Regions from separate parts of the Paenibacillus thailandensis genome, predicted to be linked through region 1. Evidence: riboswitches for the same ligand, from Rfam matches in the RefSeq annotation. Region 1 holds a riboswitch; each other region holds the start of a gene.
What was found. A riboswitch is a leader RNA that binds a small molecule or an ion and turns the genes downstream of it on or off. The one in region 1 is predicted to bind cyclic di-AMP.
Positions count from the first base shown of each region.

Region 2: linked by a shared signal. The riboswitch ahead of ACFSW5_RS02635 (TrkH family potassium uptake protein) and the one ahead of ACFSW5_RS03460 (hypothetical protein) in region 1 are both predicted to bind cyclic di-AMP.
Region 3: linked by a shared signal. The riboswitch ahead of ACFSW5_RS20640 (C40 family peptidase) and the one ahead of ACFSW5_RS03460 (hypothetical protein) in region 1 are both predicted to bind cyclic di-AMP.
Region 4: linked by a shared signal. The riboswitch ahead of ACFSW5_RS20305 (ubiquitin-like domain-containing protein) and the one ahead of ACFSW5_RS03460 (hypothetical protein) in region 1 are both predicted to bind cyclic di-AMP.

Region 1 is NZ_JBHUMY010000002.1:14,949-18,201, forward strand. Features, by position in the region: gene kdpA (potassium-transporting ATPase subunit KdpA) at 1-181, opposite strand, end outside; gene kdpF (K(+)-transporting ATPase subunit F) at 265-342, opposite strand; cyclic di-AMP (ydaO/yuaA leader) riboswitch at 607-801, opposite strand; cyclic di-AMP (ydaO/yuaA leader) riboswitch at 892-1,124, opposite strand; cyclic di-AMP (ydaO/yuaA leader) riboswitch at 1,508-1,710, shown strand; gene ACFSW5_RS03460 (hypothetical protein) at 1,715-2,410, shown strand; gene ACFSW5_RS03465 (ABC transporter permease) at 2,780-3,253, opposite strand, start outside.
Region 2 is NZ_JBHUMY010000001.1:587,431-590,683, forward strand. Features, by position in the region: gene ACFSW5_RS02630 (potassium channel family protein) at 1-628, opposite strand, end outside; gene ACFSW5_RS02635 (TrkH family potassium uptake protein) at 642-1,994, opposite strand; cyclic di-AMP (ydaO/yuaA leader) riboswitch at 2,135-2,343, opposite strand; gene ACFSW5_RS02640 (CPBP family intramembrane glutamic endopeptidase) at 2,587-3,253, shown strand, end outside.
Region 3 is NZ_JBHUMY010000031.1:49,138-52,390, forward strand. Features, by position in the region: gene ACFSW5_RS20630 (M1 family metallopeptidase) at 1-42, shown strand, start outside; gene ACFSW5_RS20635 (hypothetical protein) at 79-900, shown strand; cyclic di-AMP (ydaO/yuaA leader) riboswitch at 1,344-1,503, shown strand; gene ACFSW5_RS20640 (C40 family peptidase) at 1,507-1,977, shown strand; gene ACFSW5_RS20645 (GNAT family N-acetyltransferase) at 2,129-2,638, shown strand; gene ACFSW5_RS20650 (hypothetical protein) at 2,698-2,991, opposite strand; gene motA (flagellar motor stator protein MotA) at 3,170-3,253, shown strand, end outside.
Region 4 is NZ_JBHUMY010000030.1:64,571-67,823, reverse strand. Features, by position in the region: gene ACFSW5_RS20315 (HD domain-containing protein) at 1-229, shown strand, start outside; gene ACFSW5_RS20310 (TatD family hydrolase) at 332-1,099, shown strand; cyclic di-AMP (ydaO/yuaA leader) riboswitch at 1,285-1,491, shown strand; gene ACFSW5_RS20305 (ubiquitin-like domain-containing protein) at 1,731-2,858, shown strand; gene rnmV (ribonuclease M5) at 2,989-3,253, shown strand, end outside.

The DNA.
Region 1 (3,253 bases):
TCCAGCTCATGCCGGAGCGGTGTTTAAGACCGATCAGCTTGTAGACGAATCTCTCGAACGGGCCGAACAGCCGGTCCGTCCGGTTCGGCTCGTTCGAAAATACGTGATAGACATAAGTGCCCAGCGGCTTGACGAGAAGCAGTATTAGCCCGACGACAACCGCAAGCTGCAAAATATCCATGTCTTAGCCTCCTGAAAGTTTTGTGGAGAGCGCCGCTTCCATGAAAATTTCTTCGCAACAAAATCTTGCTTCGGAAGCATCCGCTAAAATTTTTCGGGATGAAGCAGAGCATAGACGAGATAAATAAATACCAGCACCGTTACGACAGACACGATGATCACGGCCGATCCTCTCCCTCATCCCGAATGACCTTGCCGCACCAATACGCAAACAGGATGCATATTCCGAAGCATACGGCCAGCGTTAACACCATATATAAATCCATCATGGCTTTCCCTCCATCCAAACAGATTGCGGACACAAAAAAAGAAGCCTTGGGAGCAGAGGAACGTCTCCCGCGGCTTCTGCTTGACGGCAGCGCGAATCAAACTTCGCCCATGACGAAGCCGACCCCCGCCGCCTGCTGGAACGGCGCGCGTTATAGTTGCCTCTCCCGAGTACGCTTGCGAGGTTAGCTGACGGATTCGGGCGCGGAAGTCGCCCTACGCAACAAGCTTGTTTTGGAAGCTTTGTTTTGCGATTCACCCCATGGATAGGCGTTAAGCCGTTATGCAGCCGTCTGCCTATCCGATTGGTTCCCCCGCTTTTGCCGCACGGGCAAAATTAAGCGATAAAGGATTGTTTGTCATGAAATGTCGATGCCAAGATGCAAAAAGGCCACAGAGGCCTTATGACCCCTGTGACCCGTCTAAAACGTCACAAGCTTCATCATCCTCTCCCGATCGACGCTTACGAGGTTAGCTGACGGATTCGGGCGGTGAGAGTCGCCCTACGTTAGACGGAATCCATGGCTTCCGTCTAACGATTCACCCCTGCCGCACTCGGCTGTCCGACTCTCACATCGGCGCCGGCCCGGCGTTCCGCACCGTCAAGCGATTCACGCTTGCTGGGCGGTTGGTTCCCCCGTTTTCCGCATATCGCGGAAACTCAGCGATTGGAAAATGTTATCGTCTTGCATGAATCGAATCATACTCCTGCTTTCTGATGCTGTAAAGAACGCGTACGCCCCGCTGTGGATTAAAACAGCCTCCCTCCGTTCCGCTTAATCGCTTTCATTTTTATCAAGCTTCATTATTCTCCCTATTTCGCGTTATGTCTCTCTCTTACGGTATTTGTGCCGGCCGCTTATCTGTCTTTTAAGTATCGGGCATCGACCCAACTGCAAGCGCAGCCGAATAAGGATAAGCATCGATGAATATCGTGAAGAGATAACGAAGTTTTGCAGCGAAAATCGAAGAATTCGGGAAATTCCGGTCAATGTAATGCATATACAGAATAATGAACCATTTACAAAGCCGCGATTGGGGTTTAATATAAACGGCAAACGACCAAACTGCGCTGAATTTTTCGGATAACGAAAAAGCGGGGGAACCACAAGAAGCTTCTGTCGTGCTTAGGCGGATACAGAAGTTTCGTTAGAAGGCAACGGGTATTGCCTTTGGGGTGAATCGCTTGGCATTAGCCAGGCATAGGGCGTCTCTCTAGCCCGAATCCGACAGCTAACCTCGTAAGCGAACGAAGGAGAGAAGAAATATGTTTTTACCGGCGGAATCCCTTATTGAACGTCTGCCCGGCGCTTTGACGGCAGATTTGCCGTTCGCGGCGGAGCTTCGCATGAAACGGATCGAATTGTTTGTCATTCCGGCGATCGGCGTCGATATGCCCGGCTACCGCGTTTGCATGCGTTTGACAACGGCGTACGGGTACGGTTGGAGCGAAACGTTTATCGAGAAGAAGGAGAAGCCTTCGGATTGGGTTCAGTGGAGCAGCAACCTCGTTCATTGCATAAACGGCGGGGAGGAATGGGACGAAACGGCTCATCCGCTGGACCAAAGGCTGCGGCAAATGCTTCACGCCGCCGCGGAAAGCGTCGGCGCCGGCTTCAGCGCGGCCGCTGCGAGCGAGACTGACGGCGGGAACGACAGCCCCGCCTTCGCGGAAACGGCAAGCTTGGTCGAGGCGTCCTCCGCGGCTTCGACAGATTCCCCGGCAGCGGTGCGCTCCGGCAAGCTTGGGGAGAGCAGCGCATTGAACGAGACCGGTTCCGCGGAAGCCCGCGCCGGATACATTCCATCCGTCCTTCAGGACGACCCGGTCTCCGGCGCTTATCGTCTAGCCGGCGTTCGGCCAGCCATCCCGATCGACGCCAAGCGCGAGCAGGCACTGAGCAGGCAAACGGAGGACCTCGCCTTATTGGCTCGCTCCGAATGCTACATTTCGCTTTTTTAATTGTTAAGCGTCAACAATAAACGTTCCGTGCCGGAAGGTCGCCTTGTTGCTATAATCGAGATATCGGGACTTGCTCGGTCATTCGGGTTACGTACAATACATCATCGAACAGCGGCGCAAGGCGGGGCTCCCCGAGCTCGAAGGGGTCGACGAAGCCTGGCCGTGAGACGGTTTGCGGGCCACCGGTTCCGCTCGCCGTCATGCCCGAACCCACGTTCCTTTCCTACTGCGAAAGCCTCGGATGATAAACTGCCGATCGTACAGAACTGCCCGGACGAAATCGCCCTTCGGGTGACTTAGCATGCTAGCCGGCGGTTTCATGGCGGACCGTGCAGTCCGCCGTGAAAGCCGCTTTCGGCTGCTCGCGCTTCACGCCTCTTCCTTGTCCCGCGGCAGCCTCAAATCTTCCGTAAACCATATGCCGCCCGTCATGCCGCTCAGCACAATGGCGGTCGTCGCCGCGGAAGATGCAAGCATAAACATGATTAAAATCTGGTAACGGACCGCCTCGATCGGGTCCGCGCCCGCCACGATCATTCCCGTCATCATCCCCGGCAGCTGGACAAGCCCTACCGTCTTCATGCTGTCCAGCGTCGGAATGAGGCTGCTGCGGACGGAACGCTTGGCGGAAAGCTTGATCGCCTGCTGAGCGGACGCACCAAGCGCGAGCAGCGCCTCGATTTCGCCGCGCGAAGCTTCCAGCTCCCGCTTCATCCGGTTCAAATACAAACCGCATACAACCATGGAGCTGCCCACGATGATGCCGCTGATCGAGATAATGTATTGAGCCGTCGGCTCGATGATCCGAAGCCCCAGCAGCAAAGCCATCGCGACCGCTTCCGT
Region 2 (3,253 bases), on a different contig from region 1:
CGTTCGTCCCGATCACGACGAGGACGTCCCTCTCGCGCAGCACCTCGCCCGCCGTCGGAGCTATAATGACGCCGCTTGTTTTGTTGATCGCGACGATGCTGCAGCCGTATTTCGCCCTCGGATTGATTTCCTGCAACGATTTGCCGTCCAGTCCCCTCGGCACGGTCAGCTCCGCGATCGAATAATCGGCCGACAATTCGATATAATCCAGCAAGTTCGGCGATACAAGCTGATGCGCCACCCGAATGCCCATGTCCCGCTCCGGATAAACGACCCGGTCTACGCCCAGCTTCTCCAGCACCCGGCCGTGAAGCTCGCTGATCGCCTTGGCGACCACCTTCTTCACCCCGAGATCCTTCAGCTGTATCGTCGTCAGGATGCTGGCCTGAATGTCGTCCCCGATCGCCACTACGCCGCAATCGAAATTACGGACGCCAAGCGATCGCAGCACTTCCTCGTCCGTACATTCCGCCACGACGGCATGCGTCAGAATGTCGCTCATCTCCTGCACCGCTTCCTCGTCCTTGTCGATGCCCAGCACCTCGTAGCCCAGCTTCATGAGCTCTTTCCCCAAGCTCGAGCCGAAACGCCCAAGTCCGATAATGACATAGCCGTTCGCTTTCAACATGTGATAATTTCCCCTATCCGATCGTAATTTTGCCTTCCGGGTAACGGAAAAGCTCTTTTTCTGTTTTTGGACCAAGCGCATATGCCAGCGTTAACGGACCGAGCCGCCCCGCAAACATGGTGAACGCGATGATGATTTTGCCGATATCGGTTAATTCCGGCGTCAGGCCCAGCGACAATCCTACCGTGCCGAACGCGGACGTCACCTCGAATAAAATTTTTATAAATTGCTGATCCTCCGTCGTCGCCAGCACCATCGTCACAAGAATGACGAGGGACAGCGACAGCATCGTAATGGTCAACGCCTTGAAGATGCGGTCTTTCGCAAGCCTGTGCCGGAAAAATACGATATCTTCCCGCCCGCGGATCATCGCGATAACGGCGCCGATCAGCGTCGTAAAAGTCGTCGTCTTGATCCCGCCGCCGGTCGAACCCGGCGAAGCGCCGATAAACATAAGCATGATCGTAAAAAACACCGTCGCCTGCCGAAGCGCCGTATAGTCAAGCGTGTTGGCGCCCGCCGTCCGGGGCGTAACGGACTGGAACATCGACGCCCATATTTTGCCGCCCCAGTCGAGCGAACCCAAAGTCTTCGCATTGGAATACTCGAATATGAATATGACGATCGTTCCGACCGCAAGCAACACTCCCGTCGTCGTCAATACGACTTTGCTATGCAGCGACAGCTTTCGAAGCTTCCGATACCCGATAATGTCGGACAATACTACGAAGCCCAAGCCGCCGAGAACGATAAGACCCATGGCCGTTATATTGACGACAGGATCGCCGACGTACAGCGTCAAGCTGCGAAATTCGCCGAATATATCGAAGCCGGCGTTGTTGAAAAGTGAAATCGCATGGAAAATGCCGAAGTAAGCCGCTTTGCCCGGCGGCATGTCAAACGCGAACCGCAAAGCGAACAAGACCGCCCCGATAAGCTCGACCGCGACGGAATAGATCAGCACCTTGCGGATAAGGCGCACGATTCCTTCCATGCTGCTTTGGTTCATCGCTTCCTGCAGCAGAAGCCGCTCCCTGAGCGATATCCGTTTCTTCAGCACGAGCGCAAACAACGTTGCCATCGTCATGAAGCCAAGGCCGCCTACCTGAATGAGAACAAGCAAGATGATTTGTCCCCAGACGGAAAAATAAGTGCCCGTGTCCACTACGACAAGTCCGGTCACGCAGGTGGCGGAAGTGGCCGTAAACAAGGCGTCGATAAACGGCAGCCGCTCCCCGCTGCTCGAAGCGAACGGCTGGCTCAGCAGAACGGCGCCAAGCAAAATGATACAGGCGAAGCCGGCGACCAAAATGCGCGGCGGAGACCATTGCCCTATGCGCAAGCCGTTCCAATTCCATTTCGTCACTTTCCAATTCCTCTCTTTCATTACGGATGCCGCAAGCCGGAACGACTATTTTGAACATAAGCCCGCATCCTTCGCAAAACCGAAAAACGAATTTCCGGGCACAAAAAAAAGCACTGGACATCCAATGCTGTTCGCGAATGAGTCCTGTTCCATGCTGCCTACGAGGTTAGCTGTCGGATTCGGGCCTGGACAGGCAGCCCTATTCGGCAAAGCCGCGGCGTCAGCGCGAGACTTCGTCGAAATTCACCCCTTGCCCGTCCCCTGCATCCAAGCCGCTGCGCAGCGGCCTAAAGCGGGACGAACGGTTGGTTCCCCCGTTTTCTTTTCAGAAATTCGGCAATCGATATGATTGTTATGACGTAACTGATTATAGCTTTATTCCATGGCAAGCACAAAACGCAGATGAGCGATAATCCGGCGTTATTTGTCCAAATAAGGGCGGGAACGGCTAGCAATTGGCATTGCGCTCGCCGCGAGTCGTTATTTCTCTTTTTTGTACGGCCGCGCTGCTTTTTTGTGAAGGTTAACCATCTGTGATATTGTAATGCTAACCGGACTTTTTCGAAAAAAAGAAACCTTCAGGAGGTGAACGATGATCCACACGATTCAAGCGGGAGAGTGGAAGCGGTTCGGCTTGGCCGCCGTTCTGTGCGCCGCCGTCTTTATCGTCATCCAGCTGCTCCCGATGGCTGCCGAGATGCCGGAAGCGCCGGCAGCGCAAGTATTGGAGAAAAGCAAAGCCGAGAAGCTGGCGCTCGATTTCGCCGCCGAGCAGTTCAAGCTTCCGGCCGCGGCGGCCCATACCGTCCATCAATCCGACAGCCTGCTGTACGGCTATTTGTCCAAATCGGAGCTGCTGACGGAATACGGATCGCAATACGGTTTATTGTTCCCAACCGACACGTACCAGACGGAAATCGAACTAAACGGCGGTTACACGGCGTACGTCTATACCCACATGGAAACGGGCCGCGTCGTCGCCTGGCATGTCCTTGGCGCCGCTCCCGCCGAACCGATGGACGACGAGGAAGCGTCCAAGCTGGCGGCCGAGCGCGGACTGGCGGACGGCTCCCTTACCGGAGGAACCCCGGGCGATAACGGCGAAACCATCTATTATCCGAAAGGATATGCAATCGGCGACGCCAAGCTTGCGCTTACGATCGCTGCGGGATATTTGGACGGGACGGAAGAAGCCGTCACGGCTTACATTCCCCGGTTCGTCGTACCGGCCGGTTACGAAACGTACGTCAACGAACAAC
Region 3 (3,253 bases), on a different contig from region 1:
GTCAAGCTCATTGAAAGCATTATTCGCGCCTTCAGCTGGTAAAACGCCTTATATTTCAAGAAGGAGGCTCTTGCAGGCATGAGGAGCTATATGAAGCAAGGATGGCGCATCGCCGTCAAGCACATGTACGTCATCGTCTTATTGTTCTTATACCAGCTGATTTGGGGATTTTTCCTGTACCGTTACGTAGAATCGGCGGTCACGCCTCTCCTCCGGCGCTGGCCGGCGGCCGCTCCCAACGATTACGCCGTTTCGATCTTTCTGTCGGAAGCGCAGTTCCAGCTGGTGAAAACCTCGCTCGCCACGCCTTATCTGTGGCTTCTCGGCGGCCTGCTCGCCGCGCGCATGCTGCTTACGCCGCTCTTTAACGCCGGGCTTCTCTATTCGATCCATCATGCCCGGGACGACGGAGGAACCCGCTTCTTCGAAGGCATCCACCGCTCCTGGCGCACGGTCGGCTTGCTTTATTTGGCGCAAATGGCGCTTACGGCCGCCCCCGCCTTATGGCTCGCGCCCAAAGCGGCGCAAGCGTTCCGGAGCAGCGGCTCGATCGCGGAAATCGCGAGCCAGCTTGCGCCCGGCGCGGCGGGATGGCTGCTGTGGAGCGTGGCGCTCCATTTGCTGTCGCTGGCGATGCAATTCGGCGTCGTATCCGGCGCAGGCGCATTCCAGGCGCTAGGCACGGCGCTTCGCCGCCTTCTGCCCTACGCCGCGCTGACGGTTGCCATGTGGGGCATCTCGCTGATGACCGGCCTGCTCGCAACCTTCGTGTCGCTGCTCTGGGTCGGTTTGTTCGCCCTTATATTGCATCAGGGATATTCCTTCATCCGGACGCTGCTGAAGGTATGGACCTTGGCCGCTCAATACGAAAGCCTGCATCCCCAGCCCGTTCAATCCTAACCGTTCACCCCCGGCGTTCGTCAGCCTTCCCGCTCCCGATCATCCTGTCCGCTATTTTATGAGAACATTTTAATATTTTCGTGAGAAGCGCCCTTTTTCGGCAGAAAGAGGGCGTTTCTTCGTTGCGCCTGGCTTTCCGTGTCAAATCCGGGGGCATACATCCGTCCCGAATCTCATAAAACATTAAACAATAAAGCAGCCGGCCAGCTAGCTTTTAAGCGAAACCCCTTGTCCTTGCAGGCTTCGCGGCGTTTGCGCGGCTTTGGCCTGCCATCGTGCATCGCGCTTCAACCTCGGCTTCAATCGGGCGAAACATTCGATATATTTCCGAATAATATGGACAAATCCGATTTTTTCAGTCAAAAGATAACATGAGAATTATTAAAAATACGCTCAGAAAGAAGGAGATGTTGGTAAAAAAACGAATAATTACTCTCAGATTGTTTAAAAAAACGCCAAAATTCCGTTTACGGAATACGGGGGAACCACTTTGGGTGAATTGATTTCGATGCGGCCTGACTGTATGGCATTGCGTCTTGGGAATCATAGGGAACCTTCAACCGAACCCCACAGCTAACCTCGTCGGCACCGGAAGGAGTTTCATCATTGAAGAAAGTGACAGCATTGCTTTTCGGGCTTGCTTTGCTGCTGACGTTCCAGACGACCAGCATTTTCGCAAGCTCCAAGATGGACGGCTACATCGCCGACGTCATCGGCTCTCCGTATAAGAGCGGAGGCACTACGGCGAAAGGATTCGACTGCTCCGGGTTCACGACCTTCATCTTCGACAAGATGGGCATCGAACTTCCTCGCACGTCCGCTTCGCAAGCCGAAGCAGGCACGAAAGTCGACAAGAGCGACCTGATCGCGGGCGATCTCGTGTTCTTCAACACGAACGGACGCGGCATTTCCCATGTCGGCATTTACGTCGGAGACGGCAAGTTTGCCCACGCCTCTTCCAGCAAGGGCGTAACGATCAGCAAACTGAGCGATTCTTACTACAAGACTCGTTATGTAACCGCTCGCCGTATCTTGAGCGAAGAAGCTTTCCAAACCTACGCTACCGACGCGAAATAAGGCCCGTCTCTTCGCTTTCCGGCGACAGAACGACGCGCCTAACAGCATAAGCCGCAAAGAAGCTGTCGTTCCGGCAGCCTTTGCGGCTTATGCTGTTTATTCGGCACGGATATATTATAATCAAACCCCGGCGTTGCGAGGTGATACGAACATGAACGGCCCGGTTCGAACCGCAGACCGGCAGCTGCTGCTGGTTCCCATGGAACGGGAGCATGCGGAGCAAATATGCCGATGGAGATATGAACCGCTCTACGACTTCTACCGTTGGCCCGCTTGGGAGCGAATGGAACGCGAAGGAATCGAGTTCGGCGATCCCGCTTTGCGCGAAGCCCAGTACAGGTCCGTGCTGGACGGCCGCGGCGAGCTGATTGGCTTCGCCCAGTTATTCCCGATGGCCGGCGTCACGAGGCTTGGCATGGGCCTTCGGCCCGACCGTTGCGGTCAAGGAAAAGGCCCGCTGCTGGCCGCACTCCTGGCCGAGGAGGCGCTGCGCCGCCATCCCGAGCACGAGATCGATCTTGAAGTGCTCGCCTGGAATACGAGAGCGATCCGCGCTTACGAGAAAGCCGGGTTCGCCGTAACCGACACTTATGTGCGCCGGGCGCCGCAGGGAGAAGCGGAATTTCATTGCATGGTGTACCACCCGCCTCTGCGAAGGTAGCGTGCTGCCTTCCGGGCCAACCGGCCGGTCTTCCCTATTGCGGGACCGTTACCGACGGTTCAGATGAGGCGAACGACCCGGTGCACGTTGTCGCCTTGCGTCACCTCGATAATATGAAGCTTCGGATGGTAGGTGACAAGCCCGTCGCCTACCGCGATCGATGGCTCTTCGCCGAGGCCGTAGAACACATCGTCCGCGAGCGCTTCCATCACCTCTTTCCGCTCGGACGACCCGAGCGCTTCCCATTCTTCCTGCTCCATATCGAAGAACGTAAAGCTTCGGGTAATCGTGCTTACCGCCTCCGTCAAGTCCTTCAAAATATCCGAATACTCTCTTGCGTGTCTAACGCCCATCCTTCACTCCGCCTTTACCGTAAATTCATAATCCTCTCTTACCATTGTAACGCATTTGACGAATTTTAACGCCCTTCCTCCCGTTTTCCTTTCGCTGCTCTAATCTCGCGCCTTGTACATGACGATATATAAAAGAAGTAGTGGATGTCGAAATTTTAGAGGCCAAACGGGGTGTATTATGGAAAAATCAACAATTATCGGTATCGTATTGGGATTAGCGGCGCTTCTGGGCGGCATGGTGCTTAAAGGAGCCGGTCTGGAA
Region 4 (3,253 bases), on a different contig from region 1:
TAAAAAAGGCGAAAAAGAAGAAAAAACGCCGATCCTGCTCCTGGACGAACAAGACCATTTGAACGAAATTTCGCGTAAATCGGACATCGTGCGCTCGATAACCGGGCTTCACCAAGGGCAATATCATCTGTATTACCCGGAGGAGCCGCTTCTGAGGGCTGCCGGCCGGCTGCCGGCAGGCATTCGGGAATTGTTCAAATTGGACGCCCGTCAAGCGGAAAGATTTTAATAACCGCTTATGCAGCCTCACCCGGGAAACCAATCATTTCCCGTGTAGTTATTAAGGAAAAACAACTATATATAGGAAGATCATACAGGAGGAAACAACAATATGTTATTTGACACGCATGCCCATCTCGACTCTTCAAAATTCGACAACGATCGCAGCGAAGTCATTAAACGGGCACGCGAAGCGGGCGTCGAGCTGATCGTGAACATCGGCTTTAACCGCGAGACGATTCCGTCGACGATCGCTTTGGCCGAACAATACGATTTCATCTACGCGGCCGTCGGCTGGCATCCGGTCGATACGATCGATATGCAGCCGGGGGACTTGGAATGGATCGAGCGGTTGTCCGCGCATCCGAAAGTTGTCGCGATCGGTGAAATCGGGCTGGATTATCATTGGGATACGTCGCCGAAGGAGCTGCAGCAGCAAAAGTTCAGAGAGCAGATTGCGCTGGCGAAAAAAGTCAAAAAACCGATCGTCATCCATAACCGCGACGCCCATGAAGACGTGGTCCGCATCCTGAAAGAGGAGCACGCCTCCGAAGTCGGCGGAATCATGCACTGCTTCTCCGGGAGCTGGGAGACGGCCAAGCTGTGCCTCGACATGAATTTTTATATTTCATTTGGCGGACCGGTAACGTTCAAGAACGCCCGGGTTCCGAAAGAGGTGCTTGCCAAGGTGCCGCTTGACCGGTTGTTGATCGAAACGGATTGCCCGTATTTGGCCCCTCATCCATTTAGAGGAAAGAGAAATGAGACTTCCTATGTCGCTCTTGTGGCCGAGGCAGCGGCCGAAATTACCGGCAAAACGGTGGAGGAAATCGGCCGGATTACGACTGAAAATGGAAAAAAATGTTTCAGACTATTGTGAAAAACGCTCAAAAAAGAAGCAGGAATGTGAAAGGGAGCGAAAAAACTAATTTTTGTCGCTTAAATCGCTCATATTTTCTGGAAATATCCGAATAAATCGCTTATAGCGACTTTTAAAGCTTCTTTACAATCGGCATCGGATGAAGGTATGATTCATTTCAGAACTTAAAAATGATTTGTATCGGATTTCCAGTAACGCTTAATCTCCGAACGGAGAACGGGGGAACCAGGCGATAAGCGATCGGCTGTCACGGAGCGAGGCAGACGCTTAGAGTCATTGATTTCATCTTGGGGTGAATTTCGCCAAGGCCGCCATGAGCGGCTGACCGCGAATAGGGCAGCTCTCTTGCCCAAACCCGACAGCTAACCTCGTAAGCGCAATAGAGAGCGATCAACCTCGTGCATCCATTTTCCATGTGTTTTTTCGGGAAGCCACGAAACAGATCCTCTGTCGAAGGCTTCTTTTTATTTTGAAGCCGGGAGGGCCGGGCTGTCGGCAGGCGACGCTGCCGGGCGGCAATGGATGAGAAGAGAATACTGGATATGCGTGCTGCCGCACGCCATATTTCAATAGTCGCGCTAATGAATCATGCGTAACACTAGCGGCGGGACTATGAAGGAGGACCGAAGAAATGGGCGACGTAAGACACACCCATGGGCAACGATCATCCAGCATGTCTTTCGCATGGCGATGGAAGCATGAAAACTTTCGTTTGATTTTATTGAGTGCCATTATCTCGATCGCTATGACTTTCATGTTTTTGGTATTGTTGTACGGAACGACTGAAAAAAGCGTATCCCTGGTAGTAAACGGGCAGGAGACGGTCGTCAAGACCAAGAAGTGGGCTCTGCAAGACCTGCTGGAGGAAAAGTCCATCACGATAGGCCCGTATGACGAGGTGTCCGTTCCGCTGAATGCCGGCATTAAGGACGGAGACCGGATCGAAATCAATCATGCGGTGAAGCTTACCGTGAAGGCGGACGGAAAGCTGCAGACGTTATACACAACGAAGGAAACAGTGGGCGAAGCGATTGACGAATTAAATATTAAGATTCGCGAATCCGACAAGGTCACGCCGGCGCTTACGGCTCCGTTAACCGGAGTTTCGAGCGTGACGGTGGTCCGGGTCGACACCCATGTGTCGCAAGCGGAGCGAAGCGTGCCGTTTACGATTATCAAGAAAGAAGACCCTACGCTGGAGAAGGGCAAAGAGAAGCTGGTGCAAAGCGGCCAGGAAGGCGTCGTCGTCGAGCAGATCGAAAAGGTCTACGAAGACGGCCAGCTCGTTTCCAAAAAAATTGTCAGCAAAGTGGTCGAGCAACCCGCAGTCAACAAGATCGTAGCGGTCGGCACCAAAAAAACGACCCCTAACGTCACCACGCTCGCCGCAACGTCCGTTACGAAGGGCGGCGTGACGTTCAAGCCGAAAAAAGTGCTGAACAACGTAACGTTGACCGCGTATACGGCCGATACGGAGTCGACCGGCAAAGACGAAAGCCATCCGCAATACGGCATTACGGCATCCGGCACGAAGGTGGAAGAAGGCCGGACCATCGCGGTAGATCCGGATGTCATTCCGCTTGGCTGGTGGGTCTATATCGAGGGAATCGGTTTCCGCAGAGCGGAGGATACCGGTGGCGCCATTACGGGCAACAAAATCGACATTTATTTCGACAGCTCTTCCTATGCGGTCAAATTCGGGAAAAAGAAGGGTTACACCGTCTATGTGCTTGGCCCGACGAAACCTTCGGCCAGCTAAGAAGAAGCCGTATTTATTAAACGACAACAGTTCGTTGAGTGTTGCAATGTAATTATGATTTAAATTATGCCATGATAAGAAGAGGCAATGCCTCTTCTTTTTGTATTGCTGCGAAGAAAGGATGAACCGGGTGATTAAAGAAGTGATTGTCGTAGAGGGCAAGGACGACACGGCCGCCATTAAGCGCGCCGTGGAAGCGGACACGATCGAAACGAACGGTTCGGCGATCGGAGAGGACGTGCTGCGCCGGATCAAGCTTGCGCAGGAGAGACGGGGCGTTATTTTGTTCACCGATCCCGATCACGCCGGCGAGAGGATCCGCAAAATCGTCGCGCAGCGCGTGCCGGGCTGCAAGCATGCCTTTCTGCCGCAGGAGAAAGCGGAGCATAAAGGGG